3 regions of the Paenibacillus sp. GXUN7292 genome follow, and region 3 is predicted to be linked to each of the others. Evidence: riboswitches for the same ligand, from Rfam matches in the RefSeq annotation. Region 3 holds a riboswitch; each other region holds the start of a gene.
The links. Region 3 has a riboswitch for cyclic di-AMP ahead of ACRRU2_RS17465 (KamA family radical SAM protein). Riboswitches for the same ligand answer to the same signal wherever they lie in the genome.
Positions count from the first base shown of each region.

Region 1: it holds a riboswitch for cyclic di-AMP, as region 3 does, so the genes downstream of both, ACRRU2_RS11895 (hypothetical protein) here and ACRRU2_RS17465 (KamA family radical SAM protein) in region 3, are expected to answer to the same signal.
Region 2: it holds a riboswitch for cyclic di-AMP, as region 3 does, so the genes downstream of both, ACRRU2_RS21745 (C40 family peptidase) here and ACRRU2_RS17465 (KamA family radical SAM protein) in region 3, are expected to answer to the same signal.

Region 1 covers NZ_JBOZWO010000011.1:140,669-150,801, reverse strand. The annotation lists gene ACRRU2_RS11915 (TolB family protein) at 1-962, opposite strand, end outside; gene ACRRU2_RS11910 (RNA polymerase sigma factor) at 959-1,462, opposite strand; gene ACRRU2_RS11905 (DinB family protein) at 2,268-2,738, opposite strand; gene ACRRU2_RS11900 (hypothetical protein) at 2,813-3,340, opposite strand; cyclic di-AMP (ydaO/yuaA leader) riboswitch at 3,586-3,777, shown strand; gene ACRRU2_RS11895 (hypothetical protein) at 3,856-4,155, shown strand; gene ACRRU2_RS11890 (ankyrin repeat domain-containing protein) at 4,365-5,096, shown strand; gene ACRRU2_RS11885 (sensor histidine kinase) at 5,145-6,620, shown strand; gene ACRRU2_RS11880 (response regulator transcription factor) at 6,627-7,319, shown strand; gene ACRRU2_RS11875 (S-layer homology domain-containing protein) at 7,475-8,974, shown strand; gene ACRRU2_RS11870 (proline dehydrogenase family protein) at 9,398-10,133, opposite strand, start outside.
Region 2 covers NZ_JBOZWO010000033.1:48,185-58,317, reverse strand. The annotation lists gene tadA (tRNA adenosine(34) deaminase TadA) at 1-174, opposite strand, end outside; gene ACRRU2_RS21780 (ATP-binding protein) at 390-2,204, shown strand; gene ACRRU2_RS21775 (SDR family oxidoreductase) at 2,256-2,948, shown strand; gene rluF (23S rRNA pseudouridine(2604) synthase RluF) at 2,945-3,646, shown strand; gene motB (flagellar motor protein MotB) at 3,766-4,584, opposite strand; gene motA (flagellar motor stator protein MotA) at 4,568-5,368, opposite strand; gene ACRRU2_RS21755 (hypothetical protein) at 5,498-5,791, shown strand; gene ACRRU2_RS21750 (MFS transporter) at 5,844-7,079, shown strand; gene ACRRU2_RS21745 (C40 family peptidase) at 7,145-7,618, opposite strand; cyclic di-AMP (ydaO/yuaA leader) riboswitch at 7,622-7,784, opposite strand; gene ACRRU2_RS21740 (glutamine--tRNA ligase/YqeY domain fusion protein) at 8,089-9,762, shown strand.
Region 3 covers NZ_JBOZWO010000021.1:83,060-93,192, forward strand. The annotation lists gene ACRRU2_RS17445 (bifunctional diguanylate cyclase/phosphodiesterase) at 1-90, opposite strand, end outside; gene ACRRU2_RS17450 (peptidylprolyl isomerase) at 267-1,439, shown strand; gene deoC (deoxyribose-phosphate aldolase) at 1,851-2,549, opposite strand; gene ACRRU2_RS17460 (hypothetical protein) at 2,588-2,746, opposite strand; gene ACRRU2_RS17465 (KamA family radical SAM protein) at 2,695-3,831, opposite strand; cyclic di-AMP (ydaO/yuaA leader) riboswitch at 4,010-4,155, opposite strand; gene infC (translation initiation factor IF-3) at 4,415-4,894, opposite strand; gene ACRRU2_RS17475 (hypothetical protein) at 5,160-5,294, opposite strand; gene ACRRU2_RS17480 (diaminopimelate dehydrogenase) at 5,467-6,444, opposite strand; gene ACRRU2_RS17485 (Glu/Leu/Phe/Val family dehydrogenase) at 6,474-7,733, opposite strand; gene ACRRU2_RS17490 (ABC transporter substrate-binding protein) at 8,047-9,120, opposite strand; gene ACRRU2_RS17495 (ABC transporter permease) at 9,117-9,923, opposite strand; gene ACRRU2_RS17500 (ABC transporter permease) at 9,910-10,133, opposite strand, start outside.

The sequences.
Region 1 (10,133 bases), on a different contig from region 3:
AGCCTGTCGCTGTCGCTGCTCCATACAGGCTCTTCGAACGTATATTTAGGCTGCTGCTTTCCTTCTATCATTTCCCCTGTCTTTCTATCCCAGGCATCCGACATCTGGTTGCGGCTTACCTGCTTTCTCGTCTGCCAATCTGAATCGGCAATCCATACATCCTCCATCTGCGCAGCTTCATCCGTTTGAATAAAAGCAATATACGAGCCGTCAGGCGATACAGCTGGATACTTGCCGCTAGTACGTACCTGCTCGTTGCCGCTGCTTAATACTCTTTCAATGATTTGTCCATCGCGCTCAAAAATAACCTTCTTTCTGCCATCCAAATAAGCAGGATATGCCCCTTCTGCAATCGGGTTAACCGTTTTGGCTTTTAAGCTGATTTCGGCAACTTCTCCAGCACGGGCAAATAGGATATGCGTGCCTGCTTCAGACCATGCCGGAGCACTCAGCGGCTCGTCGGCGCTAGCCTTCTCCAGCAGCAGCTCGCTGCTGTTATTTTTAATATAAAATAAATACAGGCTGCCGTCCTGCACATAAACTAGCTTAGTGCCATCAGGAGAAACACGAGTAAACGTAATATTGCCGTCTATTAGCTTTGAATAGCTTTTATGATCATATTTGTATAATCCCTTCTCCTGCATAGGCACATAAATGACACCTTTATACTCCGCAATGCCTGAGCTTATTTCTTCCCCAAGCTGCTCCAATGAAGAGAAGGATTGATTAAAATGAAGCGAGCTCGCCTCGATTTTTTGTACGGAAGGGCTGCCAAGCCACACCATACTGAATATTACGACGGCAAGCAAAGCTGATACCAGGCTAACAGGCTTCCAATATCGAAAGCCCCGTCTGCCCCGCTGCTTTATAAGCGATTGCCTGAGCTCATCCTTCAGCTGCTGATTTACAGGAAGCTTTGACTTTACTTCCTCCATATACTCCTCCCACTGCTTATCATTCATTGCTGCACCTCCATACATTCCGTGATGAACTTGGCCAGCTTTTGCTTCATCCGATGCATCTTCATTTTGAGCCAGGCCTCCGCCTTTCCCACTATTTCGCCAATCTCCGCATACTTTAAGCCTGTCATATACTTTAAATTAATAATTTCCTGCTCCTCGACAGTAAGCGACTGAAGAGACAGCTTCAGGCAATCCTGCCGCAAATCAATCGAATCCAGCAGCTCCGCCGTTTGCACATATCCGAAAACCTCAGGGTCGTGCCCGTATACAACTTCCTTGCGCCTGCGGTAGTAATCAATAACCGTATTGCGGGCTATCGCAACAAGCCAGCGCTTCTGCTGCTCCTCCTTCAGCCTTACCGTATCAAAGCTTTGCAGAGCTTTTCTGAATATATCTGCGACGAGATCATCCGTATCCCATTTGTTTCCCGTCTTATACCAGACAAAGCGATAAATATCGTCAAAATAACGATCATACATCACTATAAAAGGATCGTTCATCCTCGCTCCTCCTCCCTGCAAATAGTAACGATAAAGTACCGAAAAAGTAACACACCGCTCATTAAAAACAATACTATTCATCATACTAATTTAAATTTTGGCAAAAGCAAAATTATAATTGGACAGTGCAGTAACCATTCACTGAGGATAAACGGCTTAGCCGTCCTTTGCTTAGATGAAGGAGGCGGTTTACCGATGAAATATAGGAAACAGGTTGAAATCAATTTCTTAATAGACAGAGCCAATTGAAAAATTGATTTATAGTTGAAAACTTATACTTTCCTATATTTGAAAAAAGCCAAGCATCTTCATTCTGCAAGGAATCGACAACTTCGCTAGATGGTCAGTCGTTCCGTTATTACGCCTAAAATCGTAGTTTTGAGAAGGTAAGGTGACAGACGTTCCGTTATTGATCCATAAATCGCAAAAAGTGCCCCATCTGGAGCCGTATAGCGGAATGAGTGACCGCGAAATTGAGAAAATAGCGTTTTTTGAGCAAATAACGGAACGTGTGACCATCTGTGAGCAAGATTGGGACTGGCGTACAACAGCGGTCGGAATCCCAATCTTGATCGCAGTGCCCCCTTTCTATTGCTTGTTGCAACTTTCCACAATGAATCGACAGTCTCAATTCTGTCCGCTAGAACGTGGAAGTTGGCAAATAATGAGCGCTCATGGTCATCAGTGTCCGCATCATCAGGATCCATTCAAAAAAAGCAGCCTGTGCGCAGCAATCATCTCGATTGCGGCAAACAGACTGCTTATTATCATTAAACATTGAGCAGATTAAAGATTATTGTAAAGATTATTGCATTTCTTTAGTCGGTCCCATGACACCTGGAACAGGCAAGCCTGCCTGACGCAGCAGCACCGTCATTTGACCTCTGTGGTGTGTCTGGTGATCAACCATAATACGCAAAAACTTGCCGCGCGGAAGAGGGTTGCCAAAGCCATTGATTTCCTCAAGCAATTGCTCATCCGTCAAGCTCTTCACAGCCTCACTGTATGCCGCAATTACTTCATTATACTTGGCGATAACCTCAGTCATCGAAGCCGGTACTGGAGTTCCTTTGCCTAGACCCGGCACATCCAACCCAGATAGTTGGCCAAACACGCCTGCGGAGCCTACCAAATGCCAAGCCAGCCAGCCAAGGGAATTATGTCCTTCCGCTATTGCAACATCCATTTTATCGTCGGAAATTGCTTGAAACACAGAAAGCGTGCCTGCAGCCGAAGCTGACCATTCTTCTATAAAATCTGCCACTGTACGATACATAATTTAAACCTCCATCTTCTATGTTCTATTTCTATATTAACGAACTTATAGGCGAATATCAAATCTATAGCAGCTTATAAATTAATAGTATTAGCATCAAGCTTTTCTAACGATTCAAGCATATATTGCACCAGCTCTGAAATATCGCCCATCTGCTCTTCATTAATCTGTCTAATAAAGTTCAATTCGACAACATTGCTCCAGCCTGCGGTTTGTGTACCGTATGTATAACTTAGCGTTTGCCGCAAAGTTACAGCCGGATCCCAAATTTCCCGCAAAATCTTTTCTATTTGGCTGCACGCTGTCTGTTCATCCATAATCGTCAAATAAAAATAAATCGACAAGGAACAACCAGGATTGGCACCCTCCTGCTCCAATATTTCCGCAGCCAAATTATTCAGAGAAGCATGCAGCCTAACCTCTGCACTAATATTAGGCTGCTTGACCAGATGAAATTTGAGCTTGAACTCGCGTCCCATCACCGACAGCTCGACCGTATCCTTTCGATCGGAAACTAAAATGTACTGATTCAAATTATCCAAATCATACAGTTCGTTTTCGAAAGCTATTTTTAAATTATCAAATACAGTTGGATCAAACATGTTACATCTCCCTTGCAGTTTATCTAAGGTAATTTATCCATCATTTTATAGGCGAAAAAATGAAAATGAAAGCATACGGGACTATTCTTTTAAAAAATTAAGAAAATAGCTTGTCTTTACGGTTACATTACAAGCAAATGCTGCTCCATGCAAAGCTATGACTTTTTTTGTTATTTTACAACTTTTACAAGCAAGCGTATCATACAATTTATCTTCAAAAGCGATTCAAACCATGTTCACAATTTTACTCCTAACCGCTGAATCCTGTACAGGAACGGAGGAACCATCCGATAACAGCTTGCACCATCCGGTGTCCGCCATTATCTACCGGGGTGAATCCTGCATGCTTGCCAGAATCAAGGAAGGCAAGTTATGGGAGGGGCAATCTCACTGCCCTAATCCGTCAGCTAACTCCGTAAGCGTTGCAGAGAGAGGATGATTGTTATGATGAAAACATAGACCTGACTGTTCCTTCAGCTAAAGCTAAAAATCGAGTTGAAAGGCGCGTGATGTCCATGATGCATAACCGAATCGAGCATTTGCAAAGTGAAATTCCTTATAAAAACAAAGATATTGCTCTATATGCCAAGCATGTATATGAATCATTGGAGCAATTCGAGGATCAGCACCGCAAGCTGGTTGCCGTTCAAGCTATTTATGGCAGCAAGCCTGTCGGCGAGCAGGAGATTCTTTTTTACGAAACCATCCGGCATATGAAAGAACAGCTTATTACTACCCTGGAAAATACGATTGATGATTTGAAGCATATTGGCGATAAGAATTACGTCAAGCATTTTCGGGATGGTGTCGAATAACAGCTTTTGAAAAAGAAAAATTTATAAGCATTTATGTTTGCATATCATTTTAAGCAGCAAGGAGCAGGTTGTCCACAGCGGGCAGCATGCTCCTTTTTGTTTATACTTTTTTAATATCATGTTTGCGGACTATTTATTTTTTTTTGCTATGATGAAATAATAACAAAATTTTACCTGCTATAATACGAGGACAGGAGGACGGATAAGCGATGCTGCGAACAACAATAATACTTATTATAGGACTGGTGCTGCTTACGCAATCAGGCTGTCAAACCAACTTCAATCAAAATAATAATAAAAAGAATTCACAAAAAACAGAACAGGCATTGGAGGAGAATATGGATAAATTAAACATTGAATTTTTGCAGGCCGCAGAGCATAACAAAAAAGAAGAAATGGCGGCGCTGCTTGAGCAAGGCGCAAATATCAACGCTGTTGACAACCGCGGCAGAACGGCTGCCATGATCGCTGTCCATACGAACGAGCTAGATTTGTTCCAATGGCTTATCGATAAAGGCGCTGATATTAATATTCGCGATAATCGCTCCGATAATCCGCTTCTTTATGCCGGCGCTGAGGGCTTGCTTGATTTCGTGCGCGCAGCTATTGCCGTAGGAGCAGATACAAAGCTGACAAACCGCTTTGGCGGTACAGCTTTAATCCCTGCCGCTGATCGCGGTCATGTCGATATCGTCAAGGAGCTGCTAAAAACGTCTGATGTCAATATTGATCATATTAACAATCTGGGCTGGACAGCGCTGCTGGAAGCTGTTCTGCTCGGCAATGGCGGAACCAGACATCAGCAAATTGTGAATTTGCTGATCGAGTATGGTGCTGATGTCAATATAGCCGACTCTGAAGGTGTTACTCCGCTGCAGCATGCCAAGCGGTTAGGCTATAGCGAAATGGTGCAGGCATTGGAAGCAGCCGGCGGCGAATAGCATAATGAGGCAACAAGAGCCTATATTAATGAAAGTGGTGGTGACAACTTGTCCATACGCTTTAGACTGCTGCTCTCTTTTACTTCCGTCGTAATCGTATCCGTCATTTTATTCATACTGTCCGCCTATCTGCTCTCTGTTGCCGTAACTGGTGATTTCCGCAGCATTCGCAGCTTTTATACGATTCATTATTCGCTGCATCCTTTGTCGGAGGAAGAAGAGAGCTTATTTCTTGATCTTAAATATTTAGCAAAGCATGACCCCCTTCAATTGAAAAATCAAGTGCTGCTGGAGGAATACAATTTTCAGTTGAAAATGGTGCAGGCCTCGCTCGTAATTCGTGAAAACGACCAGCTTCTTTTTGTCGCTCCAGCGCTTGAAGGGGTTGATCTTTTATCTATTTTGCCAAAGTATGATATGGGCAACAATACGATTCGCAACACGATGAATATCGGCAGCCGCTTTTTCTCCTATTCAAAATTTGATTTTCACTTTTCTCCTGAAACAGGCGATAAAGGCAGCATTTTTGTCATTCGTGAAAGAAGTCCTTTTGCTGAAATGGTGCGTACTCTGCTTCCTTTGCTGATTGGCATATTTATTATTATATTATTGCTTACAGGCTTCCTGCTTTATCGGTATGTTACACGCAAAATTGTTAAGCCGCTCGACGAGCTAAGACAATCGGCTGAGCATATTAAAAGCGGCGATTTGACCTTCCAGCTAAAATCCGGCTCCAAGGATGAGGTTGGGCAATTAGTGCAAACCTTTGATCAAATGCGGCAGAAGCTTTACGACTCGATCCAGCTGCAGCTTCGCTACGAAGAAAACCGCAAGCAGCTGCTCTCCAACATTTCTCATGATTTGCGTACGCCTATAACAACAATCAAAGGCTATTCTGAAGGCATTCGCGATGGCGTGACGAATACGGAGGAAAAGCTGCAGCAATATGTTCGCGCGATTCATACTCGCGCTACCGATATGGAACGGCTAGTCGACGAGCTTCTGTTCTATTCCAAGCTGGACCTCAAGAAAGAGCCTTTTTCTTTTGAGCAGCTGGAGCTTAGCCCTTTCCTGCATCATATCGCGGATGAAATGGCTATTGAATTTGATAACCATCAGGTAGAGCTGCGGTGGGATGAAGCCTTACAAGGGCCGCTATTCGTACTCGCTGACCGTGAGAAGCTGAAGCGCGTTGTTATTAATTTGCTCGATAATAGCATCAAATATATGGTGCAGCCTCCGAAAAAAATTACAATTGGACTAGGACGCCAAGAAGAGCAGGCTATTATATATGTAGAAGACAACGGACCTGGCATTGATCAGCATTCCCTGCCTCATATTTTCGAGCGTTTTTATCGGGCTGAGCCTTCCCGCAATCAAAGCACAGCCAGCGGAAGTGGTCTTGGGCTTGCCATTGCAGAGCAAATTATTGAAGGCCACGGCGGGACGATTTGGGCAAGCAGCCAGCTTGGACGAGGAACACGCATTACCTTTACTTTAAAAATATCAATAGATCGTCGGTGATAGCAGATGAAGCAGATTTTGATAATAGAGGACGACCCTTATATTGCTGAGCTGCAAAAAGACTATTTTGCATTGCATGGCTACGAGGCGGAAATTAGTCTTGACGGCAACACGGGGCTTGAAAGAGCGTTAAGCGGTCAATTCGATTTGATTATTCTCGATCTCCAGCTGCCGGGGATGGATGGTTTTGAAATATGCAAGACGATTAGAGGAAAGCTTGATGTGCCAATTCTTATCGTATCTGCCAAAAAAGAAGAGCTGGACAAAATCCGCGGCTTCGGTCTGGGCGCAGACGATTTTGTAACCAAGCCGTTCAGTCCTAATGAGCTGGTGGCCAGAGCAAAAGCACATCTGGCTCGTTATGAACGATTTATGATTGGCAAGCAGCCCAAAGAATCAGACAGTATACAAATTCGCGAGCTGAACATTCAGCCGTCCTCCCATCGCGTATTCGTGCATGACAAGGAGGTTATGCTTACAGCCAAGGAATTTGAAGTGCTTGTATTTATGGCTACACATCCAAACCGTGTATTCAGCAAGGACCAGCTGTTTGAAAGGCTTTGGGGACTGGAATCCAATGGCGATATCGCTACCGTAACGGTTCATATTTCGCGGATTCGCGAAAAAATTGAAGCCGATCCCTCCAATCCGCAATTTATCGAAACAGTCTGGGGAGCCGGCTACCGCTTTACAGTCTGAATGCGATGGATTGCCGCAAGCTGCAGCGCTCCGCTTTGTACAAAGTTATGCCGCCATTTATAAAATGTTTATACTTTCTTTTCGGCCCGTTTAGAGCTGTCGTTTAAGATTGATTTATGAACGAAACACACTCTAAAAGAAAAGGAAGATGAGCAATGAAGATGATGAATCAAAAAGCAGCTATCGTAGCTCTGTCAGTACTTATAAGCGGAGGCGCATTGCTGCCCATCCAGAACGTCAAGGCGGCATCGCTGTCGACAACCAGCATCACACAGCCGGCGGCTTCATATTTCAACCAGCAGGTTGACCAAGCAATCCAGCAGCTGGTAAGCCAACAAGTGCTTAAAGGCTATGATGACGGAACAATGCGTGCAGAGAAGCACGTTACCAATGCCGAACTGGTTAAAATGATTGTGCTTGCGCTTGAGCTCGACAAGGATGGCGCTGCGAAACAAAATGAAGGCAAGAAGGAAAAATGGTATACCTCTTATGTAGAAACAGCGGCAGCCGCTGGACTGATAGAAAATACGAAGGATTTTCAGCCTAACAAGCCTGCTGAAATTGCAGATGCCGCATCCTTCGTCGCCAAAGCGCTGCAGCGAGATGTAAAATCGGTCCAATATTGGATGGATGGTCTTCAAATAAACGACAAAAAGCTTACGCGCGGCCAAACAGCGCAGCTTCTCGTATTGTCGCAAAAAGCGATCCGATCAGCTGATGCTGAGATCGTATCGATCAAGGCGCTTAATAAAGTAGCTTTTGAGGTCGTATTCACTGCGCCGCTAACGATAGCGGATGAAACGACAGATGCTGCAAATGCGAACTTTTCATTTGATCATAATTTGAAGCTTGTCAATCAGCCACGTCTAAAAACGGGTGCAATCTCTACTTATATTGTACCGGTTCAGACTATGACACCAGGCACGACTTATACAACCAACTATAAAGGGAACGGCGAGCATTCCGCTAAAGCAAGTGATGAGCTGATTCAGCTTAGCGGCGTTCGTCAGGTTACTGCGGACACTTTCGAGGTTGACTCCTTCCGCGCAGACGGCGTTATCGATTATGGTTATTTGATTTCAGCCTATGCAGGCGGACGGGGCGCTAATGCAGTTGTACTCGATGAGAACAATAAATGGAATGGGCAGGAAATGCAAATTATCCCTTCCCTTGCTACAAGACAAGCGACTCTGACACCTGAAGGCGGCGAGCCGATCACCGTCAGCTATGTTGGGTTCACACAATCGACAGATGGCAAGCAGGAGCCAAAATTCCGCCTGCCTGCAGGTACAACTTTGCAACCGGGTGTGAAATATACCGTAACGTCCGATTGGTTCGAGCTGGAGAACAATACGTTCACCGCACAAACGATAGCTCCACTTGAAATTGCTTCCGTAACGAAAGTTGATGCCGCTACCCTGAACGTGGCGTTGACTGCCGATCCTGGAGACGAGCTATTCGCTTATCGTTCCATTCAGTTGAAGGGCTCTGACGGCACCACATTAACTGCGCAATACAAAGTACAAACCCGCAAAGGCGCCGTTGGCGTATTCGAACTTCAAAACGATGGCAAGCTTGCCGATGGCGTCAACTATGAGATTACGCCTGTAGGCAGCTGGGCAACTGCTAATGAAGTAGTGCTAAGCGTGAAATAATAGGCTAAAGGAGCAGTCTTTTATGAGGCTGCTCCTTTTTAATAGCCAGTTAACAGGCTTAGGCGGAGAGATCGGTAAACCGTTCCTTCTGTAACGAAGCCTGGGGGCGCTATTTCGCATAAAATGCTCCTTTTGTAATTGTAACGCATCGTATGAGACTGTCGATTAATTGTGGATAGAGCAACAAGCAATAGAAAGGGGGCCACTGCGATCAAGGTTGGGATTCCGACCGCTGTTGTAGTCCAATTTTTGCAATTAAATAACCCCTGTAGAGGATAAAATTGGCCTACAAAGGCGGACGCTGCCGCTTCTCCATTCCCAATCTTGCTCTTGTTGCTCACAATTAATCGACAGTCTCTGTTTATTAGCATTCGTTAGAGTTTCAAACGTCTAATACGAAGCTGCTCCTTTTCTCGCCTTAACTTAATAATCAGACTCCTTCGCCTTTTGCAGCTCAGCCATATCAGCTATTGCCTTATAAATATTCGGCGGGTATTCCGCTAATCGATGACAAAAATATAAGTGCCACTCCCGTCCATACGGAACATACACCTGCGTCTTGTATCCGACTTTTTTAAGCTGTTTTAGCTTCTCTGGCCGAATGCCATACAGCATTTCCATTTGCACATTTGACCTGTCCAAGTAACCGCGCTTCTGGACTTCCTCAATAATGGATTCGTCATGCGTTGCGATGGACAAGGAACGCCCGGCAGAAAGAATCGTTTCCGTCAAATGAAGATACCTGTTATTCAGTTCCTCTGATCTGGGCAATGCCATTTGTTCCGGTTCTTTAAACGCCCCTTTCACGATTCTGACAGGTCCAGTGCATTCTGCTATTTCATTGAAATCTTGCAAGGTACGATGCAAATGCGCCTGCAAGGTAATGCCAATGTTGGAGCAGGCTTCGCTGCTTCGTCTATATAATTGAAGAATTCTATCCGTTTTCGCCGACTCCTCTGCGCTTATCATAATGTTCATTCGATACTGCGCCGCCTCTTTTGCCAGTTCAATAAGCTGCCCGTAAGCAAATTCTGAATCTACCTCCAAACCGATATGCGACAGATCCAAAGAGATCGTTGTTTGTATACCAGCAGCACCAGCTGATCGAATTAAGTGTATAAACTCCGCTTTGGCAAGCTCGCACTCTTGCATGGTACGC
Region 2 (10,133 bases), on a different contig from region 3:
CTCGGCATGTGCAGTTGGATCATGTTTGGATTCCCGAAGATTATGGCCGCGACCAATAATTTGGCCCTCCCTCACTATAACCGCACCGATGGGAACTTCTCCTAATTGTTCAGCTAAACGCGCTTCAGCAATTGCTGCCTGCATCCAATGTTGATCCTCATGCGTTCTTATCATATTGTTACTCCTTGTGTATAAAGTGAAATTTGTACAACGAACAAATATTCTAATGTTAACATGCTGTGGATATATCTGTGGATAATTATAAAAATATCAACAAAGTTATTCACATCACATCCACAAATGTGTATAACTTCTGTTGGCAATGTGAATGAAATGTGAATAGCCATCCATGGATAAGTATGATCAAACTTATAGAGGGCGTGTCATTTATGTCGATAAAGACAAAGCTTTCCTTAATCAGTATGTTCGTATTGCTTGTATTCATTCCCCTATACTATACCATTAGTGATTATTATTCGGCACAGCAATTTAATGAGCGTGTACATAAGTATATTTTTAATACTTCTAAGGATTATAGCGAAAAGATTGAAGCTTCATGGGATGAAGCGGATGTGGGAAGTGCCGTGAACGTTTCCAGTGAGCAATTCTTAAAAAATATTAATTCAATTACGTTCATGATTCCCTTTATTGAGCAGATTATGGTCATTGAAACGAACTCGGGCAAGGTTGTGCAGCCGCAGGAATCGGAAGAGAAGTTTATCATGCTTGAGGATTCATTTGTGCAGGAAGCTGCTTTTTCCGATCAGGAAGTTCACAAAATTGAAAAGCAGCAAAATAATAAATATCGGAGCTATTTCAACAATCATTCCCAGTACACCATTATTATTGATTATAATATGATCGACTTTTATCATTTTTTTACGGTGAAGCGGGATTATCGCTGGTGGTTAATGGCGGCATTTATGTTAGTGGCTACAATCGTCAACTATAATTTAATGGGCGTCATGATGCGGCCCCTTAAGGATATATTATGGAAGGTGAATGAGGTATCATCGGTTCGCTTCCATAAACCTATTTTAATAAGAAGCAAGGATGAATTCGGCCTGCTCGCGCTGAAAATCAATGCCATGTCGCAGAATATAAGCATTTATATGAATAAATTACGCAAAGCCTTCGAAGAGAATAAACGGATGAAGGAGCATTTGGAATCTTTTATTAACCATTCGAACGATGCTATTCATATTATTAACATGAACGGCAAGACGATTCAAACGAACAGAGCTTTTGAGCAGCTGTTTGGCTATCAGGAAGCTGATTTGATCCATTTGAAGTATCCTACGATTCCAGAGGCTTACCAGGCAGAAAATCAACAGATGCTTGAAATGCTAAAGGCCGGCAAAAAGCTCCCGCCTATGGAGACATTACGCATTACTAAATCGGGAGAAACGATTCCTGTCAGCGTGACGGTTTCGCCAATAAGGGATTCAGATGGCACGATACGGGCGTTTGCAAGCATTTGCCGCGATATGCGCAGCCGGAACAAGATGGAAGAGCTATTGCGCAGATCGGAGAAGCTTACGACAGTTGGTCAGCTTACAGCCGGCGTCGCTCATGAAATACGCAATCCTTTAACGACCTTAAGAGGCTTTTTGCAATTGCAGCAGCAGAGTAAAAAGCTGAATATGTCTCATGTCAGCCTGATGCTTTCCGAGCTCGACCGCATCAACTTAATTGTAGGAGAGTTTCTTATTCTCGCCAAGCCGCAAGCCACCAAGTTTGTCATAAAGGATGTTCGGGATGTTCTGCATGATGTATTAATATTTTTAGACAGTGAGGCGCATCTGCACAATGTTGAATTTCGCACTTCTTTTACAACAGAAAGCTGCAGCATCTCCTGCGAAGAGAATCAGCTGAAGCAAGTATTTATTAATTTATTTAAAAATGCCATTGAAGCTATGCCTAACGGCGGAGCCATACATATTACGATAGTGAAAAGAAGTCAACATATAAGTATTTCTATTCGGGATGAAGGCATTGGCATCCCTGAGGATATTATTGAAAAAATAGGCGATCCCTTCTTTACAGCCAAGGAAAGCGGTACAGGGCTTGGCATTATGGTAAGCCAGCGCATTATTAACACCCATCAAGGTACGCTAGACATAGACAGCCAGGTTAATTTCGGCACGACCGTTCGTCTAACCTTGCCTGCTTTGAAAGAAGCGAGAGTGGAGAGTATACTATAAGCATACATAGCTCGGCCATTCATCGTGCTGTCATAGGGAGGAAGTATCGCTGTGGGAAACAAGGCTATAGTAGCAGGTGCTACCGGTTTAGTAGGCAAGGCGCTGGTTCAGGAACTGCTGCAGTATAATGGTTATGAGAAGGTAATCGTGCTCGTGCGCAGAGCATTGGATCTGACCCATCCGCGTTTGGAGCAGCATATTCTTTCCTTTGACCAGATCGGCAGCCTGCCTGAAGAATGGTTTGAGACCGCAGATATTTATTGCACTTTGGGAACGACGATTAAAAAAGCCAAGTCACGTGAACAATTTGCCAAGGTTGATTATGAATATCCGCTGGCGCTTGGCCGGAAAGCCGTCCAATGCGGCAGCAGGCAGCTATTAGTAATAACCGCGCTTGGAGCAAGTGAGCGGTCTCTGTTTTTTTACAGCAGGGTAAAGGGGAAGCTGGAGCATGAGCTTGCAAGGCTGCAGCTCCCTAGCGTCACTATATTTCAGCCATCACTCATAATAGGCATGCGTGAAGAGCATAGGCGCGGCGAGGAGCTGGCAGCTTCCATGACACGCAATCTTTCCTTTCTATTTAAAGGGAAGTTGAGCCGCTATAAGCCGATTGAAGGTAGGACAATAGCGGCGGCGATGCTATATTCTGCTTTAGAGCAGCGTAATGGCCTGACCGTAGTAGCGGGAACAAACCGTATGGAACAAATGGCAAATGCTTTATGGAGCGAGGAGAGACATCAATGAGAATTAATAAATTTATAAGCGAGACCGGCTTTTGCTCGCGGCGTGAAGCCGATAAGCTTGTAGATAGCGGCCGTGTAACGATAAACGGCGCTGTAGCGCAGTTAGGCAGCCAAGCTGAGCCGGGGGATGACGTTCGGATTGATGGAAAGCGCATAGGCGCTCAAAGAAACCATGTGTACATTATGCTTAACAAGCCTGTCGGTATTACGAGCACTTCAGAGGCGCATATAGAAGGCAATATTGTAGATTTTATAGGCCATACGGAACGTATTTTTCCAATAGGCAGATTGGATAAAGATTCCGAAGGCTTAATCCTGCTTACTAATGATGGAGATGTTGTCAATCCGATATTGCGCTCGGAGGGCAAGCATGAGAAGGAGTATATTGTGACTGTGGACAAGCCCATTACACCTTCCTTCGTCAAAGGCATGTCGGAAGGCGTTCATATATTGGGCAGCCTTACTCTTCCTTGCCAGGTTACACAAGTAACGAATCGTGTATTCCGTATCATTTTGACCGAAGGCCGCAACAGGCAAATTCGCAGAATGTGCCAAGCCTTTGGCTATCATGTAAGACGTTTGCAGCGTGTTCGTATTATGAATATTGAGCTGGGCGGACTGGCAGTCGGCAAGTGGAGAGATTTAACAGAGCAAGAACGCACGGAGCTATTTAAAACACTAAGTTATAACCCGCAATAACAGCTGGTCTAAGCTAGAGGCATGCTGCGCTGGAAAAGGGGCTGTCCCAAATGTCATAAACATGACGGGGACGCCCCTTTTGTTCAAATATAAGAATTTATTAATTAAAGCATTAAAAGCTATTGAGAACTGTCCTTGGTTGACAGCGTCTGTGCATTGGCAGTATCGACATACGTATGAATTATAGCTACTTCTACACGTCTGTTTTTAGCTTTGTTATCTACTGAATCGTTAGGCGCGATTGGGCGGTATTCTCCAAAGCCGATAGCGCTGAAGCGGTCCGGTCCGATATTTTTATTTTCCAGCATGACATCCATGAAGCGGATGGCACGCATGGCGCTTAAATCCCAATTTGATTTGAAATAAGCATTATTGATTGGCGTATCGTCAGTATGACCAGAGACGATAATTTCGTAATTAGGATATTGCTCAAGCATTTTGCTGATCGCAATGGCCAAATCCTTTGCTTCAGGCTTGACCGTTGCCTGGGCAGGAGCGAACAGTGCGTTGTCGCTAATCGTTATAAGCAATTGAGACATATTGAGCTTCGTTTCCAGATCGCTTGTCAGCCCATTTTTGTCGATATATTCATCAATCTGTTTTTTAAGGTTTTGAAATTCTGCCTGCTCCTGCTTCATGATATCCTCTAAGGAGTTGTTTTCATTTTGCTGCGGATTGTTTTTATCCTTATTTTTAGGAACCTTTTCAGTGTTAGGCCCTTTCTCAACGATCGATGGCATATCGAGCACGCCGCTGCCTTGATTAAGAGCGATGCTGAAGGCGCGGGACATTTCCTCGAATTTCTTCACATCGACGCTGTTCATGGAATATAACACAATGAAAAGGGCTAGCAATAAGGTAAGCAGGTCAGCATAGGGAATGAGCCAGGATTCGTCAATATGCTCTTCATGATCTTCGTGCCTACGCTTTTTCTTCACCGCCGCGTTCCTCCTTTTCTCTTAGTTTTTGACGCTCTGTCGGAGTGAGGAAAACGGATAATTTCTGGTTGATGGCAATTGTAGATACTCCTGACTGGATAGCCAGCAAGCCTTCTAGCATCATGAGCTTAACTTGAATTTCTTGTTTGGATTTACGCTTTAGCTTGTTAGCAATCGGATGCCATAATACATAACCTGTAAAGATACCAAGCAGGGTAGCGATAAATGCGCCGGCAATGGCGTAGGCCAGCTTGTTCATATCGCTCATATCAGCAAGAGCTGCTACAAGTCCGACAACGGCGCCCAAAACCCCAAGGGTAGGAGCGTATGTGCCCGCTTGTGTAAAAATTAATGCCCCGGTTTTGTGTCTTTCTTCTGTAGCTGATATATCTTCTAATAATACATCGCGGACAAGATCCTGATCGTTGCCGTCTATAATCATGCGCATACCGTTGCGAAGAAAGGAATCTTCGATTTCATCTACCTTGGCCTCGAGTGCCAATAATCCTTCGCGGCGTGTAATTGAAGCCCATTCCATAAATTGGCCGATAAGCTGCTCGCGAGGCGGCAGCGGCTGCTCAGTAAATACTATTTTAAACAGCTTGCCTACCTTGGAAAGCTCGGACATTGGGAAGGCGATCATGACCGCTGCTATTGTACCTAGAATAATGATTGAGAACGCTGCTGGATTAAGAAGAAAGGAAAGTTTGGCACCCTTTAACACCATACCGCCTAACACAGCAACTAATCCAAGAATGAGACCAATAATCGTTGAATTTTTCATCATGCACCCCATCTAATACATTTTCGACATTTATCTACTTCTATTATTATCGTCAAAAGGGTATTCTGAGATTAGAGTAAACGACAGGAAGATCAAAATAATGAGCAAATATAAGGAGATTGTTGCAAAATGGGTGTAAGACATGCTAGAGAGTACGCGGATATTTTGAAAGAGCTGACATTTGCCGTATCTGAAATTGAACAATGCTATACATTTTTCGAGATGGAGCCTGATGATTGGTCTTCGCTATCGCTGGAAGAGCAAACAGAGGTGATGGAGGCTCTTGCAGACGATATTTTCTTTGGTTTGGGAGAGCAGCGGTCAATCGCCGTGGGCAGAGGCATGGTCGTGTACAATCCAAAGCATCATGTCATAGAGGTGACACAGGACGATACTCTTATTCAGCTGGTCAGGCTAATATAAGAGATCATATATAATAGTAGCAAGTGCGAAGAATTAAGGAGCAATACAGATTATGAAAAAATTACTTTGGCTCGGCTGTTTTTCCTACTTGCTTATTGGAGTCGCCCATATTATCGGCGGCTCCATTCTTGAACAGCTGATCGAGCATTATGGGCTGTCCTACAAAGATGGCGGTCAATGGATTATGAATCAATTTCTTGGCTTTTTAGTAGGTGTATTATTCACGCCGGCTATATCTGCAAGATTTGGAAAGCGCACAACCGTAATGTTCGCTATCGGTATGCTCACCCTCAGTGAAGCGGCTTACAGTTTGCTGCTTCCATGGGGCTGGATGCTGGCTGTGGCGCCTTTGGCAGGATTGGGCTTTGGCATGACAGAAGCGATTGTCGGCGCGATGATTATTGAATTGCACAAGGAAGGAACTGCTGCTGCCATGAGCAGGCTGGAAACCTTCTTTGGCATCGGGGCGCTTGTTATTCCGCTAACGGCAGCATATTTGATCCAGCAGAACATTTGGCAGCTGTCCTTTCCAATATTAGCGGCTATGTCAGGTATTATTTTTGTTTTATGGCTGACCCTGTCCTTTGGCAAGCTGGACGATGAATTGTCCGCGCAAAGAAGCCTGGAGAAGGCACGGGAAAGAAAGCAGAACACAGCAGAACACGGCAAGGCGATCGTCTGGGGTTATTCGAAGCGCATGCTTCCCTTTCTTGCACTGGCGGCTTTGTTCTTTATGTTCTATGTCGGCATGGAGATGAGCTTTTCTAACTATTTGCCGGCCATTCTAATTGAGCATACTCAGGCGTCTGAGGTAGCGGCAGCTTCAACGCTAAGCGTGTTTTGGGGAACAGTTGCTATAGGCCGCATTTTTGCAGGCATACTCGCTGATCGCATGGGCTATACGAAGTATTTGCTGATTGCAACGGCAGCTTCCGCTATTGTGTTTTGTTTAATGACATTATTCGATACATATTTGTTAATGCTGGTCTTTATCGCGCTTAGCGGCTTGTTTTTTGCGGGATTGTTTGGGATTGGCCTTGTGTATGCCAATAGTTTGCTGCCTGGAACGACAGAGAGGACAACGAGCATTTTGGTGGCATGCGGCGGTATAGGAGGGGCTGTATTTCCTCGTATAACTGGCTGGTTTATGGACCAGTATACGATTTCGGCTACATTATGGTATTTGGCTGCACTCGTCATTATACTGCTTTCTTTGCTTATCATATGGATCATATTAGGCGTAAAGCAGGCAAGAGGGCCCGCGTCCAAACCAGTGTCGGTTAGTTAATCAAGAGCAATAAATAAAAAACCGTGCGTCCTTTGATTAAGAGGATACACGGTTTCTCCTTGATTCTATTTCGCAGCGTAAGTAGAATGTGATTCATCACTCATGATACGACGCGCTGTAACATAACGCGGTTTGTAGTAGTTTGAATTAAGATTATCAATAATAACGCCTCTGGAGGTTGACGCATGAGCAAATTTGCCGTCTCCAACATAGATGCCTACATGTGTAATACCGCCATTGTTAGATCCGCTTGTATCAAAAAATACAAGATCGCCTGCAATAAGATCAGCTTTTGCTACTTTAACGCCTTCAGTAGCTTGGCTTGTGGAAGAACGCGACAGTTCGATATCCATCTTAGCAAATACAAACTTGGTAAACCCGGAGCAGTCGAAGCCGCTTGTAGTTGTACCGCCGTATCTGTACTTTGTTCCGATTAGATCATCGATAATGCCGTCCATCTTTGATGCTGCGAATGCTTCGCTAGCTGAAAACGTTAGCAAAAGCACAAGACCTAGAATTGTTGCTGTAATCTTCTTCAATGATGAAACTCCTTCCGGTGCCTACGAGGTTAGCTGTGGGGTTCGGTTGAAGGTCCCCTATGACTCCCCAAGATTGGTAGCGCTTTAGGCAGCCCATGCAATCTGAAGTCAATTCACCCAAAATGGTTCCCCCGTTTCCCGTTAGGGAATTAGGCAAATTTTTAAAAAATGTACATGCTATATTTCGGTAATAACCGATTAAATCCTTCACAACCTTACTACTTTTAATAATTCTCATCTTTCGAGTCATAAAATGTAGTTGGTTGAAGATTGGAACAATAAGGATATCTTGCTCCACAAACAATATAATACTTGCAAATTGCTGCTAGATGGTGAAAATGAGAAGATATTAATGAAAAATGTGTTTTTTTCATAAACAAAATACCGATTCAGCACGATTCAGCGTGTAATTTTATGCGCAATTGTGTATCATAAGAGGATATAAGTATACGTGGGAAAGGTTGGTCGCAATGGAGAATGTAGCGGACAATAAGACAGCATCTTCAAACTTTATTAAAAACATTGTAATAGAAGATTTAAAGAGCGGCCGAGTGCAGGAAATCGTGACTCGTTTCCCGCCTGAGCCGAACGGCTATTTGCATATAGGCCACGCCAAGTCCATTTGTTTGAATTTTGAGCTGGCAGACGAATTTAATGGTAGAACGCATTTGCGTTTTGATGATACTAACCCTCTCAAAGAAGATACAGAATTCGTAGAGGCAATTAAAGAGGATGTGCATTGGCTCGGCTTTGATTGGGAGGAGCTGCATTTTGCTTCCGATTATTTCGAGGAAATGTACAATCGTGCCATCCTATTGATTAATAAAGGCAAGGCTTATGTCTGCGATCTGACGGCCGAGCAGATGAGGGAAACACGGGGCACGCTGACAGAGCCTGGCCAAAACAGCCCTTATCGCGAGCGCAGCGCGGAGGAGAATTTGGATTTGTTCGCACGGATGCGCGCAGGAGAGTTTCCGGACGGCTCCCGTGTGCTGCGTGCCAAAATTGACATGGCATCGCCAAATATAACGATGCGAGATCCTGTTCTATATCGCATCTCCCATGCTCACCATCATCGTACAGGCGATGCTTGGTGCGTTTATCCGATGTATGACTTTGCGCATCCGCTAAGCGATGCGATTGAGAATATTACGCATTCGATCTGTACGCTGGAATTTGAGGATCACCGTCCTTTGTACGAATGGGTTGTTGAGCAATGTGAAATGGATTCTACGCCGCGCCAGTATGAGTTTGCCCGCTTGAATGTGACAAATACCGTTATGAGCAAGCGCAATTTAAAGCGTCTGGTAGATGAAGGCGTTGTGACGGGCTGGGACGATCCCCGTATGCCGACAATTGGCGGCATGCGCCGCAGAGGCTACACGCCGGAGGCATTCCGCACCTTCTGCCGCGAAATCGGTGTTTCCAAAAACAACAGCGTAGTGGACGAGCGCAATCTGGAGTTTTTTATTCGCGAGGACCTGAAGCTGAGGGCGCCTCGTACGATGGCGGTACTGGATCCTCTTAAGGTTGTTATTACAAACTATCCGGAAGGACAGGTTGAGTGGCTGGAAGCGGAAAACAACGCCGAAAATGAAGAAATGGGCAGCCGTCAAATTCCGTTCTCCCGCGAAATATATATCGAGCAGGATGATTTTATGGAAAATCCTCCGAACAAATATTTCCGCTTATTCCCTGGCAATGAGGTTCGTCTGAAGCATGCCTACTTCATTACCTGTCAGGAAGTAATTAAAGATGAAGCGGGCAATGTCGTTGAGCTTCGCTGCACCTATGATCCGCGTACGAAGAGTGGCTCCGGATTTACAGAGCGCAAGGTAAAAGGCACGATCCACTGGGTAGAAGCTTCGCAAGCGGTTCCGGCCCAATTCCGTTTAATCGAGCCGCTGTTTGTCGGCGAGGAGGAAGGCGAAGAGAAGCCATTCCTGGAGCGGATTAATCCGAATTCGATGCAAGTGTTAAATGGATTTGTTGAAGAAAACATGAAGGATGCCGAGGGCGGGGATAAGTTTCAATTTTTCCGGCACGGCTATTTCAATGTGGATACGAAGGATTCCACTGATGATCAGCTTGTATTCAACCGTATTGTCTCACTGAAAAGCTCCTTCGATCCGAAGAAGGCTTAAGCAGATTTATACTGTACCATAGTCAGACAGCCTGCCTGAATATAATATGAATGGCGGGCTGTCTGTTTGTACACATGCTTGCTGGAGAGTTAATCGTCACTCTTTATTTGCAAAGCTAGAGTATTTGCGGAGAATGTCGATTAATTGTGGGCAACTATTGTTAAGCAATAAGAAAGGGGAACGAAGAGCAAGATTGGGAATGGAGAAGCGGCAGCGTCCGCCTTTGTAGGCCAATTTTATCATTTACAGGGGTTATTTCATCAAAAAATTGGACTACAACAGCGGTCGGAATCCCAAACTTGATCCTAGTAGCATCCCTTTCGATTGCTTGTTGCCCTATCCACAATTAATCGACACCCTCCCGCGAAGCG
Region 3 (10,133 bases):
AAGATTAAGAGCAGAATAAGATGTAAATAATGCAATCATAAAAGATAATAATACTATCCAGTCATTATAACTGCCGTTAATACTGATCATTGATCCCTCCGCAACAACCCGTGCTTCACACTTGTAGTCATACTACCAAGTATTAGTATACCAATTAGCACCAAGGGATTCGACATAAGTTGCAACAATTTTATATTAGATTAAGGTTTTTTTGTACATATTTTGATATAGTTATGGAAAAAGCGATTTCGAAGGGAGTTTATGGAATGAGCAACGAGCAATCGCAGTCCAAAAAAGAGAATCAAGAGGTGGAGGCTGCGAATACAGAAAGATACGCTTACGAAAAAGAACAAGCAGAAAATTCAGCAGCTGTGAGCTCAGGCAACCCGGATGACGCAGAAAATTCAGAGCAAGCGGAGGCTGACGAGCAAGCTTTCAAGGAAGACGATGCAAGTATTGAACAGGAAGCTGCAGCGCACAATAGCGTTCAACAAGCAAATGCTTCATCCGGCTTCACTGCTCCTCCAGCTCCAGTTGTAAAAAAAGGCGGAACTGCCTGGATGATTACGAGCCTGGTGCTTGCTGCCGTACTAGTGTTTGTATTGATCAAGCCGCCGTTTGGCATTAAAAATGAAGCGGTAGCGAAGGTTAACAGCAATACGATTGATAAAGAAAGCTTATATGAGAAAATGCTATTGCTGGCCGGCCCTTCCATTCTTGATACGATGATTAACAACGAGCTTCTTGAGCAGGAGCTTAAAGCAAAAAACATTTCCTTTACAGACCAGGATATCACCGACGAAATTGACGCTATTAAAATGAGCATGGGCGGCGAGGAGCAATTCCAGGAAGCGCTTAAACAAAATAATATTACTATCGAGGCGCTAAGCTTTAATGTTCGTCAGCAAGCTTTGGTCAGAAAGGCACATGAACCGAATACGAAAGTAACGGACAAGGAAATTGAAGAGTTTTATGAGCAGTACAAGGACAGCATTGGCGGTACTGATACAATCAGAGCTTCGCATATTCTAGTTGATACAGAAGAGGAAGCAAAGGAAATTGCTGAGCAGTTGAAAGGCGGAGCAGATTTTGCCGAGCTGGCCAAAGAGAAATCAAAAGACGGCTCCAGCAGCATGGGCGGTGATCTGGGCTACTTCGGGAAAGGACAAATGGTTCCGGAATTTGAAGAGGCAGCATTCGCACTAGAAGTTGATCAAGTAAGCGATATCGTCAAATCTGAATTCGGATATCATATTATTAAGAAAACCGAAGATAAGAAAGGCGCTTCGCTGGACGAGCTCAAAAACCCGATCCGCACTATGCTTATTGGCCAGGAAGCTGCAGCTGAAGAGAGCGGTTTGACTGCAGAGCTCCAAGATAAAGCAAAAATTGAAAACTCACTGGATAAAAATAAAGAAGAAACAGCAGACGCAAAATAATAGGCGACAAGCAGAACCGGCACTTCCTTGGGTAAGGAAGTGCCGGTTCTTAGTAAAATATAGAAAACGGAATATCCCTGGCTGGACGTTCCGTTGTTTCGTGCTTATAAATGCTTGCCCATAATGAATCGAATTGGACACACGTTCCGTTATTTGCCTTAAAACCACCATTTTTTTAATTTCGCGGCCACATGTTCCGCTATTCGGTTCTAAACGGGGCTCTTTCCGCCATTTAATAGCAAATAACGGAACGTCTGTCACTTTACTTCCTCTAAACTGCAATTTTGGGCGAAATAACGGAACGACTGACCGGCTCTGTGAGCAAATCGCTCCCTGCAGCAGTAGGATATAAACAAAATGAGCTGCGCAATCTAGTATATGACTGGCAGCTTTTTTGTTTAAATATGATGATTAGTAGCCTTCTCCGCTTTGACCCTGCACAATCGCAACGCTTGCGCTAGCACCAATGCGGCTCGCGCCTGCCTTAATCATGCGGCAGGTCGTATCATAATCGCGGACTCCGCCAGAGGCTTTGACGCCGATATTAGGACCTACCGTTTGGCGCATCAAAGCAATAGCTTGCTCTGTTGCTCCGCCCTTCCCAAAGCCGGTAGACGTTTTGACAAAGTTGGCCCCTGCACGGACGGACAGCTCGCATGCAGTAACAATTTCTTCGTCAGACAGCATGCCTGATTCCAAAATAACCTTCAGAACGGCCTGATCGCCGCATGCCTGCGCAACTGCAGCAATATCCTGCTCTACTGCTGCAAGCTCTCCAGATCGCAGCAAGCCGATATTCAGCACCATATCAATTTCATTAGCCCCATCCATAATCGCTTGCTTGGCTTCAAATGCCTTGGCAGCCGAGCTGGTCGCCCCCAATGGAAAGCCTACTACAGTTGTAACACCAGTTGAAGTGCCTGACAGCTCCTTGGCTGCCAGCGAAACCCAGCTTGGGTTTACGCAAACTGTAGCAAATTGATACTGCCTGGCATCCTTGCACAGCTCAATAATCTCTTGTTTGGTTGCTTCCGGCTTCAGCAGCGTATGGTCGATCATAGCGGCCAGTTGAGCAGCTGTAAGCTCTCTGTCTTGCTCATGTATATTCATTGCAACATGCCCCTTCCTGCTAATCTGCTTTACAATAGCTATTGTTCATTCATTATAATGCCTGCCTCGTTGAACAACAATAGCTTACTGCAAAGCAGCAGCGGCAGCAGCTTGCGCAAGTCTGCATGAGCAAGTACAGTTCCAGTTACACTGCCTCGATAGCCTCGCTCTCCTGCTCTTCTACTTCCTTCTGCCAATACTTCTCGCTGCCAGGCAAATCGTCAAACCATGACGCCTCTGGCGGACAATCAAGAATCATAAACTGACCGTAATTGCCCTCTCGGGACTGATGATACTTCAAATACGCCTTACCGTTCTCAATCGCCAATATTTCTATTTTGCCTGAAGAATGGCTCATCGATAATCTGACGCGCTTGCCTAGACCTGACGTCTTTGCTTTAGCCTGTTCAACAAGCTGGTATGCTCTTTGCAAAGAAACGACAAAATCACGATTTCCGGCAACAGGGCGGTTAATAAAGAAATAGTAAGGGGTAACGCCGGCCCAGGACAATTGATCCAGCAGCTCGGCAAGTACGTCAGCATCATCGTTTATGCCGCGAATAATAGGGGTTTGATTGACAACAATGGCGCCAGCCTCATGCAGCGCTTGAAAGCCGCGCTTTGCCTCCGGCGTAATTTCTCGTGGGTGGTTGATATGAGCCATGACATAGATTCGCTTCTCAGGCGTAGAATACTGCTTGATCAACTCCAGCAATGCTTCATCCTCATAGATTCGCATCGGATTAAATACCGGCATCTTGGAGCCGAGGCGAATAATTTTGACATGGTCAATCTCTCTCAAGCGTTCAATAATGCTTCTTAACTTAGGTGTTCCAAGTATTAAGCTGTCTCCGCCAGTGAGCAATACATTGTTAATACTCGGATTGGCGGCGATATACTCAATTCCCGGATCGACATTGGATACTGCTTCCTTCACATCATTGCGGAATAAACGTTTGCGGAAGCAATATCTGCAATACGCACCGCATACCTCTGACACAATAAGCAGTGCAGTTGTGCCATACTTATGCTGGCACCCTGGCACGACATAGTTGGCTTCCTCATCAGAAGCGTCCCATCTGCCGTATTCCATCAGCTCTCCCTCGTTCGGTATAACTAACCTGCGAATCGGGTCATCGGGATCATTCCAATCAATGAGCGATAAGTAATAATCATTCACACGAAATGCAAACTTTTCTGTTATCGGCTTTAGTCGCTCTCGTTCACTCTCCGGAATCATTGTGAGACGATCTAAATTCATAACATACTTTGGCTGCGCCATTCAAACCCCTCCTAAAATAAGATTTGATATGCACGCTTCACCAGTGGATGGTCTGACGAAAAACAAAAAATAACCCCGGCCGGCAGGTGCCAGCAAAGCAATAGAGCTTGCAGTCGCGTAGGACTGCTGCTATCACTTTAACAGGGTCATTATGTGTAAGATTATAAATTAAGAAAGCAATGACCCACCCACTGCTGACGAGGTTAGCTGACGGACTCGGGTAAGATGGTCCCCTAAGATTCGCTTCATGCGATCTATTCGCCCCACAAGATTGGTTCCCCCGCTTTCCGATTCGAAAGATCGGAAATTAAGCGTAACTATAGTTTATATGATTGAATGCTTGTTCGTCAACCTCAGGCTGGATATTTTTATTACATTAAGGCTTCCCTGGAGACTGTCGATTAATTGTGGATAAGGCAACAAGCAATAAGAAGGGGTGCCACTGCGATCAAGATTGGGATTCCGACCGCTGTTGTAGTCTAATTTTTCTTAATAAATAAACCCTGCTAAGGATAAAATTGGCCTACAAAGGGGGACGCTGCCGCTTCTCCATTCCCATTCTTGCTCTCTTATGCCCGTAACTCTATTCAGCTTTAGGCTGAAGTTGTACTGCCGCCTGCTTGCCGCTCACTTGTATTCCTGTTTGCTTGCTCCCCGATTCTGCCAGATCCTTTACTAATCTTTCGACAAGCTCCTTCGCTGCCGCTCCCTGCTTGCCGCTAATTTTGACAACCAGCAGTACGGAGTGGCCTGACTCAAGAAGCTTTTGTGCCTGACGGCATTTCGTCTCATAATCATGCTCTTCAATCTCTGGTGACAGACGAAGCTCCTTCACTTTGGCTGGCTTATTGCTTTCCTGCTTTTTCTGCTGATCGCGCTGCTGCTTGGCTTGCCCCTTGGCAACAAGGCGGCAGGGCGGCGGACTGCTCATCAGCGATGTACATACCAGATCTGCGGATTGCTGCTTAGCCATATCAAGTGCATCCTCGCGAGAAACTACGCCTATCTCCTGCCCATCTAATCCAGTCAGCAAAACTTCTGCTGCTTTTATTTTCTCATTCATAATGATTGAACCTGCCACTACTGCCAGCCTCCGTTCTTTATTCGGCTAATAAATGGAGGGTGTCGATTAATTGTGGATAAGGCAATCGTAAGGGATACTGCTACGATCAAGTTTGGGATTCCGACCGCTGTTGTAGTCCAATTTTTTGATGAAATAACCCCTATAAAGGATAAAATTGGTCTACAAAGGCGGACGCTGCCGCTTCTCCATTCCCAATCTTGCTCTTCGTTCCCCTTTCTTATTGCTTATCATTAGTTGCCCACAATTAATCGATCCCCTCAAAAGTCGATTTAAACCATATGCCTGCTATAAAAACAATTTCAAACAAACAGAGTAGCGCAAACAACAATAAAAATGCGGCTAGAAGGCATTTACCGCTCATTTTTATCCATTTCATCATTGCAGCCCCTCCTGCATACGTTCAAGAAATTATTTACTTTATGTAATAATAAGTCAACTTTCATACAAAAGTAACCTTAGCTTACTTAAATAGTGAAGAAGTCCCAAGCATTACTCTGCCTGGGACTTCTTCAATCTGTTTGATTCATATTAGGCTCGCCGCAATTAGATGATTACAGCATTTCCTTTCGAAGCTCAGCTCCAGACTTAGGCGACAAATAGCCTAGCGGAATATCAAAGATCGTCTTAGCGCCTCTTTGACCCTCTTCAGCAAGCTTATAGGCTGCTCTTGCACATGCTACTACAACACTCGCTGTAAACTCAGGATTACTGTCCAGCTTCAAACCGAATTCTATAATTTGCGTATTGCCTGTTCCTGTTTTGCCGCTGCGAAGCACCATGCCGCCATGAGGCATTGCAGAATGCTCAGCTTTCAGCTCGTCTTCTGTAATAAAGTGTACCGTTGTATCGTAGTCAGCGAAATAATTCGGCATCGTTTTGATTTCATTTGCGATTGCCGTCTCATCAGCGCCTTCTTCCTTCACAACATAACAAACACGGATATGCTTCTCGCGAGTATCCAGCTCAGGATTTTCTCCAGCGCGTACTCTCTCGACAGCATCTTCACTTGGGATCGTGTACTGCACGCCATTTTTGACGCCATTCACACGGCGAATCGCATCGGAATGACCTTGGCTCACACCTTTGCCCCAGAACGTATACTCCTTGCCTTCTGGCAATACCGCTTCGCCAAGCAGGCGATTCAAGGAAAACAATCCTGGATCCCAACCGGTGGAGATTACTCCAATCTTGCCGCTTGCAACCGCAGCTTCGTTAATAGAATCGTAATATTCCGGAATTCGCGCATGGCGGTCAAAGCTGTCCACCGTATGAAACATTTTTACGAATTGCGGGCCTTGCTCAGGCAAATCAGTAGCCGAACCGCCGCACAAAATCATAACATCAATTTCATTGGTAAACTTTTCTGCGTCATCTATCGTATATGCTTTTGTCGTTGAAGTAATAGTAGCCGGGTCGCGTCTCGTAAAGATAGCCTTCAGCTCCATATCGGGGCTTTGTGCGATTGCAAGCTCTACTCCACGGCCCAGATTGCCATAGCCTACTATTCCAATCTTAATTTTTTTTTTCAATCTAACATCATCCTTCATTATGACGGTTATTAGATCCAGCCGCGTGCTTCCATTGCAGATGCAATGCGCTTGATAGAAATCATATACGCAGCAGTTCTGAAGTCAGTTTTGAATTCATTTGCCATATCGCGAACTGCTTCATAGGAAATAATCATATTTGTTTTTAGACGATCCAATACTTCTGCTTCGCTCCAGTAGTAGTGCTGAAGATTTTGTACCCACTCGAAATAGGAAACGGTAACTCCGCCTGCATTAGCAAGAATATCTGGGATAACTGTAATATCTTTGCTGAATAGGATGCGATCTGCTTCAGGGGTAGTTGGTCCATTAGCGGCTTCTGCGATGATTTTTGCTTTAATGTTGTCTGCATTAGCTGCCGTAATGACATTCTCTAGAGCGGCTGGTACGAGGATGTCTACTTCTAGTTCAAGCAATTCTTGGTTTGTAATGATATGGGATTGGCCATATTCTGCAATGGAGGAATTGTCTTTCAAATTACCTACAACCTCAAGATCAAGGCCATTTGCATCATAGATACCGCATTTCGAATCACTTACTGCTACAACCTTGCAGCCTGCTTCGCTTAGCAAGCGCGCTGCAATTCTTCCCGCGTTTCCGTACCCTTGAATAGCAACTGTCGCGTTCTCAACCGGCAATCCTTTGTCCTCTAGTGCTGCAAGAATCGTGTACACACAGCCTTGAGCTGTTGCTTCATTACGACCCTTAGAGCCACCGACAATTAGCGGCTTGCCTGTAATAACGCCAGGTGAATAAGTGCCTTTCAACCTGCTGTACGTGTCCATCATCCAGCCCATGATTTGCGGGGTAGTGTACACATCTGGTGCAGGTATATCTTTGTCCGGTCCAACGAAGTCTACAATTGCTTCCATAAATCCTCTACTAATCCGTTCAACTTCAGCTTTGCTGTAATCATGAGGATCACAAATTACGCCGCCTTTGCCACCGCCATACGGCAAACCTACTACACCACACTTAAAGCTCATCCACATCGACAAAGCTTTCACTTCATCAAGTGTAACTCCCGGGTGGAATCGAATTCCTCCCTTTGTAGGTCCGATCGCATCATTGTGCTGCGCTCGAAAGCCTTCAAAAACTTTAACCGAACCGTCATCCATTTTTACTGGAAAGCTTACCGAAAGCACACGCTTTGGATGCTTCAATAAATTAGTGACATGCTCCGGCAGTTGCAACAGCTTTGCGGCTGCATCAACCTGCTGTTGAGCGATCTCATAAGGGTTTAAATTCTCTTTAACCGTAGTTGCTGTCATACCGTTTCAGTCCTTCTTTTTAAAGTTCGACTCGAGGCAGTAGCCGATTTAATAATTTTAACCTGTCATATCTTATTTTGAAAGGATTTTTTCACAAAAAAATGTGTATATTTTTAGGAATTTGTCCAATTGTCATTAATATGTCTTTAATTTTAACCAGATTTTATAAAATATCCGCCCTGCTTTAAGCTTGCCTAGATGTTGTGTCTTCCTCTTAAACAGCAACCCGATCTTGTAGTAAACAAGACATAATAAGCACAGGCTTACCCTTTCTAGACACTCGAATAAGCAGGGTGGACTGGAAATAATTACATTACTTGCGGTGCATTTTGAATTGCAAAAATAGCTCGTTATAGTGCGACAGCATTTTAGCGCCCAAATTGTTATAAACCTCAAGCCGCGCCGTTAATTCCTCATCCGGATAAAAGCGCTCATCTCCTGAAATATCTTCGGGCAACAGCTCCAGAGCAGCTTTATTAGGCGTAGAATAGCCGACATACTCTGCATTTTGCGCAGCGACCTCGGGATCGAGCATAAAATTAATGAACTGGTGCGCTCCTTCTACATTGCGCGCAGAGGCTGGAATAACCATATTATCAAACCATAGATTTGAACCTTCTTCAGGAACTGTATATTCCAGCACATCGTTTTCATCCATTATTTCTGAAGCATCGCCGGACCATACTAAGCCTACAGCAGCTTCCTCATTGGCCAACAGCATTTTGATTTCATCGCCTACAATAGCCTTTACGTTGGGTGTCAGCTTCGTAAGCTTCTTCACCGCTTCCTGCAAATGCTCTTCATTCGTATCATTCAAGGAATAGCCCAAGCTGTTAAGGCCCATTCCTATAACCTCTCTCGCCCCGTCCACCAATAAAATTTGATTGCGCAGCTGTTCGCTCCACAATTCATCCCAGCTTTCAAAGGTCAGATCGCCAACCAAATCAGGATGATAGACGATGCCTAACGTTCCCCAGAAGTATGGGATTGAATACGCATTGTCCGGATCAAAAGAAAGATGCATAAAGCGCGGATCAATATATTGCAAGTTCGGAAGCTTGCTATGATCCAGCTTTTGAAGCAAATTTTCCTCCTTCATTTTGCTGATGGCATACTCTGAAGGAATACTGATATCGAAGGCGGTTCCGCCTTGCGAAATTTTAGTCATCATCGCTTCGTTGGAGTCAAAGGTTTGGTAAATAACTTTAATTCCGCTTTCCTGCTCGAACTGCTTAATTAAATCTGGATCAATGTAGTCTCCCCAATTGTAGATCGTCAGTGTATTTCCACTGGAATAGCCTGCGCTGGAGTTAAGCATTTTGGCTGCGTACATCATTCCTAAAGCTGCTATAACGACAAGCAGAAATGTGCGGACTAGCTGTTTCATCCTCTCTCCTCCTTGCTGGCAGGCTTTTGATTCCGCTGATTAATAAAGTAATAGCCTGCAACTAGTAATATGGTGAAGAGGAACAGCAATGCCGAAAGCGCATTGATCGACAAGGACACTCCCTGTCTTGCCCGTGAATAAATCTCGACGGATAATGTTGAATAGCCATTGCCAGTAACAAAGAAGGTCACTGCAAAATCATCCAGCGAGTATGTTAATGCCAGGAAGAAGCCGGCAAATATGCCTGGTTTAATGTAAGGCAAAATTACTTTTGACAGCACATCCCATGAGCTTGCTCCAAGATCACGAGCAGCATCGATGAGCGTGCTGCTCATTTCCTCAAGCTTAGGCAATACCATAATAACGACGATCGGCACGCTAAACGCAATATGGGCCAGCAATACCGACACGAATCCCAACTGAATGCCAATAAACGTGAACAAGATTAAAAATGACGCACCGATAATGACATCCGGACTTACGATTAATACATTGTTGAGTGTAAGCAAGGTCTGCTTGGGACGATTGCTGCGCAGCTGATAAATTGCAATCGCGCCAAGTACGCCCAGTATTGTCGAAATAACAGCAGACAGAAGCGCTATTACGAACGTATTCATCACAATAATAAGCAAACGCGTATCCTGGAATACATCGGCATAAAACTCCCACGTAAACCCTTCGAAGCTGCGCATGGAGCCGCCGCTGTTAAACGAATACAAAATCAGATAAAAAATCGGCGCATATAAAATAATAAATATAGCAATCAAGTAAAGATTGGAGAGCTTCCATCTATTTTTTAACAATGTCCAGCACTCCTTTCTTTCTGCTGCCGGTCAGCACCATAAATAATGCCATCGCAATAATAAGGAACACGGCAATCGTCGCACCCATTCCCCAGTCCTGCGTAACGAGAAAATGCTGCTCAATAGCTGTTCCAAGTGTAATAACCCGATTGCCTGCAATAAGGCGCGTAATCATAAACAAGGAAAGCGCAGGAATGAAGACGGACATGC